DNA from 2 places in the Rhizobium sp. No.120 genome. Region 1 is predicted to be linked to the other one. Evidence: riboswitches for the same ligand, from Rfam matches in the RefSeq annotation. Region 1 holds a riboswitch; the other holds the start of a gene.
The links. Region 1 has a riboswitch for cobalamin ahead of nrdH (glutaredoxin-like protein NrdH). Riboswitches for the same ligand answer to the same signal wherever they lie in the genome.
Positions count from the first base shown of each region.

Region 1 (2,199 bases):
CGCACGAAATTGAAGGAATACTGATCCAGCACCTCCTGCTCGTAGTAGCCTTCCGTCACCAGATAATCGAGCTTTTCCCTGAGGTTATGGAAGAAGACCGTATTCTGGTTGACGTGCTGGAGGAAGTATTGCTTGGCCGCCATGCGGTCCTTGTCGAGCTGGATCTTTCCGTGCTCGTCATAGAGGTTCAACATGGCGTTCAGGGCGTAATAGTCCAATGCCGTTTCCGCGGCCTTCGTTGGCCGGTCGCTCATGTCTCGCGACAAAGAAGAGCTTAGCGTGTCCAAAATCGTTCCAATCCATGTCTGACATTGGCGACATCCTCATCCGTGCCCAGAAGTTCGAACCGATAGAGGTATGGTACCCGGCATTTGGCAGAGATGATGTCGCCGGCGATCCCGTAGGTCGCGCCGAAGTTGCTGTTGCCCGCGGCGATGACCCCGCGGATGTTCGAACGGTTGCCCGCATCGTTGAGGAAGCGGATCACCTGCTTGGGCACGGCCCCCTTGCCGCCTTCGCCGCAATAGGTCGGGACGATCAGGACGTAGGGCGAGGTCGCACGAAACTCGTCTCCCGCGGCAAGCGGAATACGAGCAGCCGGCAATGCGAGCTTGACAACGAAGCGATGGGTATTTTCCGACCGGCTGGAGAAATAGACGATCTCGCCCACCGCCCGGATCCTTAAGCGAGAGCGCTGATCATATCCGGACGGAAGCCGGCCCAATGCTGTTCACCGGCAACAACGACGGGAACCTGGCGGTAACCCAGACCCTGCACCAGTTCATAGGCAGCGGCATCGGTCGACACGTCGACGATGGTGTAGTCGATGCCTTGGCGATCAAGCGCGCGGGTCGTTGCTGTGCACTGGACGCAGGCGGGCTTGCTGTAGACGGTGATGCTCATGAGATATCCTCGTATGGATGGGCATGGAAAATCGCTCGGGCATCGGGTGATGCCCGCTCGTCGGGTGAAAAGTGGAGACAAACCTAGCCGGCGGCCGGACGCATTTGAGCGGCCGTCACTCGCGCTGGCGACTATGGATACTTAGGAACATGCACTTCACCCCGAAGTTATTCAGCGGGTCTTCGAGGAAGCGACGGGCGGCCATCATGCCGCATGATCATCGCTCGCCAGCAGGACACCCCGCCCGTGGACGCTATTGCTCAAGGCAGGTCTCCTGGCTCGCGGGTCGCAACATTCGTCTCGCCTTCCCAAGACACGAGGCCTCAGTGACGTCATCAAACGAATGCTCGCCGCTTACAGTTGCGGGGGCAGCTCCGGCTTGGCAAACATCATGTTCGCTGACCGGATTCCCATCTTAGCCTCCAATCCTTGCGAATCAGAAGAACCTTGAACACTAGATATAGTATCTTCAGTTAAAATTGCGTCAACTGCTTCGATGGCCTCAAGCAGATTTCCATGTTGATGGCTCTCGAACATCGCACCCGACGCGGGGGCTGAGGGATTGGCCAGAAGCAGCCTGAGCCTTTTCACCTGACACTGCTTTCGCGGATACGGTCGGCGAGATCGAGAAAATTCTGGCGCATGCGCCGCAATGTGAAATCGAGGCCGAACAACCGGCCCGCTTCGCTAAATCCCATCGACTGGGCGGCCTCGGAAGTCCGAAGGGTGCTGAACGCGGCGTCGAAGGCTTCGTCGCCTGCCGAAAGCACATCCGGATCGATCTCGCCGCCGGCGCGCAATGCCCTGCCGCATGCCTCCGCAAAGCGGGCTTGTGCCTCCAGAGTTCCGCCTGCCTGAGGTCCGATCGCTTCAACGATTGCCGGCGGGAAAGGCGTTTCCACGATGTGGCTGAGATAGGTCATGTCGTTGCGAATGCGCCAGAGCGAACGTGGGATAGCCTCCGAAATTCCCTGTCGCGTCAGCCAGAAGGCGCGCTCGCGCTGCGCATCGGTCAAAAGCGCTTCCGTCGCCATCAAGGATTGACGGAGCGCGATATTCGCATCCGTAGCCGATACCGGCTCACCCTTTTCGACCGCGGCTGCAAGCCTGCGCAAGATCTGCGCCATGACGTCGAGCGCCGACCCGAAGCGATCCAGCACTATCGTCCGTGAGCGCGTCGGCAGGATGAACAAGCTGGCGAGCACGCCAACGACACCGCCCAGGGTAATTTCGGCAATGCGATCGATCACGAAGATCCCGACGGGGACGGTGGCGGAATGGGTCAGCATGACGATC
Region 1 covers NZ_BAAJNQ010000005.1:83,319-85,517, forward strand. The annotation lists gene nrdE (class 1b ribonucleoside-diphosphate reductase subunit alpha) at 1-254, opposite strand, end outside; gene nrdI (class Ib ribonucleoside-diphosphate reductase assembly flavoprotein NrdI) at 275-670, opposite strand; gene nrdH (glutaredoxin-like protein NrdH) at 682-903, opposite strand; cobalamin riboswitch at 1,151-1,368, opposite strand; gene ACYJRZ_RS16950 (FUSC family protein) at 1,491-2,199, opposite strand, start outside.

Region 2 (2,199 bases), on a different contig from region 1:
CGCCGCCGAACTCAGGCGTTCGTAATCGGTTATGCCGTAGATGAAGCTGTGAAGCTTGCGCGAGATATAGCTCATCGCGGTTACGGCGCAGCCGGATGCTATTCCCGCCAGCGCGCCGGCGAAAACAAGACCCAATTCGCCACGACGCAGCAATGCCCTGAAGCGACCGAGATCGAACAGGGCCGAGAAGACGCCAAGGCGTCGCGGTTGGAATTTCTGCAGCATGAGGAGCGGACGATACGTTTTTACTCGAATGTGAGAGCTTACCCTCTATAAGCTCCTAACATCAAAGAAATACGGCAAAAAAGCCGCTGGCTTTGTGAGAATTTTCAGCCGATTTCGCAATCAGGATGACGCAGGCCGCATCCATGCCCTTGATTGACTTGACGTATGTGAAAGCCTAATCATTACCGGCATAACGAATGGTTCCTAAGCGGCGATCTGCCGCATGGGATGAAAAGGGAATGTGACGGGACGGACCCAATCCGGGCGTTCTCATCACAGCCGACCCCGCGACTGTAGAGCGGTCAGGGTCTTTCATTCGGTTTGAAGCCAATCCCGTCGATGGTGCGCATGGGGCGAACGGGGCAGGGGAAGCTCAAATCGAAAAAGCCACTGGTGTGGCGTCATGATCAACCGGGGCTGGACGCCTCTTATTCTACGAATCGTCCGCCTTTTCATGATGCATTGCCGGGAAGGCGAGAAAGACCCGCTGGCGCACGATCGGGGGCGACCGGTTTCGGTCCGCCCCCGTCGCGGCGCCTTATCCGCGAGCCAGGAGACCTGCCATGCGTGCCGGGCGCAGAGCCTGTTTTGGGACGCGAGTTCCGCTGCCAGCACGGAGGTTGTCATGGCGCAAGACGAGTTTTCGGCGTGTAGACGCCCGTTTCCCGGTTCCAGCGCCGTGCTGCCGACCCTCGCTTCCGCACGGGCGTGGGCATAACGCATGTCGGCTTCAATTTCCCAAGCGGTCTTCGTCCTCGGTGGCGCGCGCTCCGGCAAATCCAGGTTTGCCGAATCGCTGGTATCGGATACCGGTCTCGAACGTCACTATCTGGCGACAGGGCAGGCATGGGACGACGAGATGCGCGAGCGCATCGCCAAGCATCGGGCCGACCGCGGCGATCTATGGCAGACGCACGAGGAGCCGGTCGATCTCGTTGGGCACCTTGCCGCTATCGACGCGGAGGGGCGGGCGGTGCTTGTCGACTGCCTGACGCTCTGGGTGACCAATCTAATGATGGCGGAGCGGGATATGGCGGTGGAATTTGCCGCTTTGACTGCGTTTCTGCCGACTGCACGCTCAAGGCTTGTTCTCGTTTCCAACGAGGTAGGCTTGGGAATCGTGCCGGAAAATCGCATGGCGCGCGAATTTCGCGACCATGCCGGCCGCCTGCACCAGATGGTCGCGGCGGTAAGTGCTGAAGTTTATTTTATCGCAGCGGGCTTGCCGCTGAAAATGAAGGGTTGATGCATATGAACCAGGAAAAAATTCCCGCCACCGTCATCACCGGCTTCCTGGGAGCCGGCAAGACGACGATGATCCGCAACCTCCTGCAGAATGCCGGCGGCAAGAAGATCGCGCTGATCATCAACGAATTCGGCGATCTCGGGGTCGATGGCGACGTGCTGAAGGGCTGCGGCGCGGAGAATTGCACGGAAGACGACATCATCGAGCTGACCAACGGTTGCATCTGCTGTACTGTTGCCGATGATTTCATTCCCACCATGACGAAGCTTTTGGAGCGTGATGCGCGCCCGGATCACATCGTCATCGAAACATCAGGCCTTGCGCTGCCGCAGCCGCTGGTCGCCGCCTTCAATTGGCCCGACATCCGCACCCATGTCACCGTCGACGGCGTGATCACCGTCGTCGACAGCGCCGCCGTGGCCGCCGGCCGCTTCGCCGACGATCACGACGCTGTCGAGGCCGCCCGCGTCGAGGACGACTCGCTCGATCATGAAAGCCCGATCGAAGAGCTTTTCGAGGATCAGCTGACCTGCGCCGATCTGATCGTGCTCAACAAGACCGATCTGATCGACACCGATGGTCTCGGCCGCGTGCGCGCCGAAGTTGCCTCGCGCACGGCCCGCAAGCCGACGATTATCGAAGCGAAGAACGGTGATGTTCCGGCCGCCGTGCTGCTCGGCCTCGGCATCGGCACGGAAGACGATATCGTCAACCGCAAATCGCATCAC
Region 2 covers NZ_BAAJNQ010000001.1:779,180-781,378, forward strand. The annotation lists gene ACYJRZ_RS03855 (chloride channel protein) at 1-225, opposite strand, end outside; cobalamin riboswitch at 407-805, shown strand; gene cobU (bifunctional adenosylcobinamide kinase/adenosylcobinamide-phosphate guanylyltransferase) at 947-1,471, shown strand; gene cobW (cobalamin biosynthesis protein CobW) at 1,477-2,199, shown strand, end outside.
Region 2: it holds a riboswitch for cobalamin, as region 1 does, so the genes downstream of both, cobU (bifunctional adenosylcobinamide kinase/adenosylcobinamide-phosphate guanylyltransferase) here and nrdH (glutaredoxin-like protein NrdH) in region 1, are expected to answer to the same signal.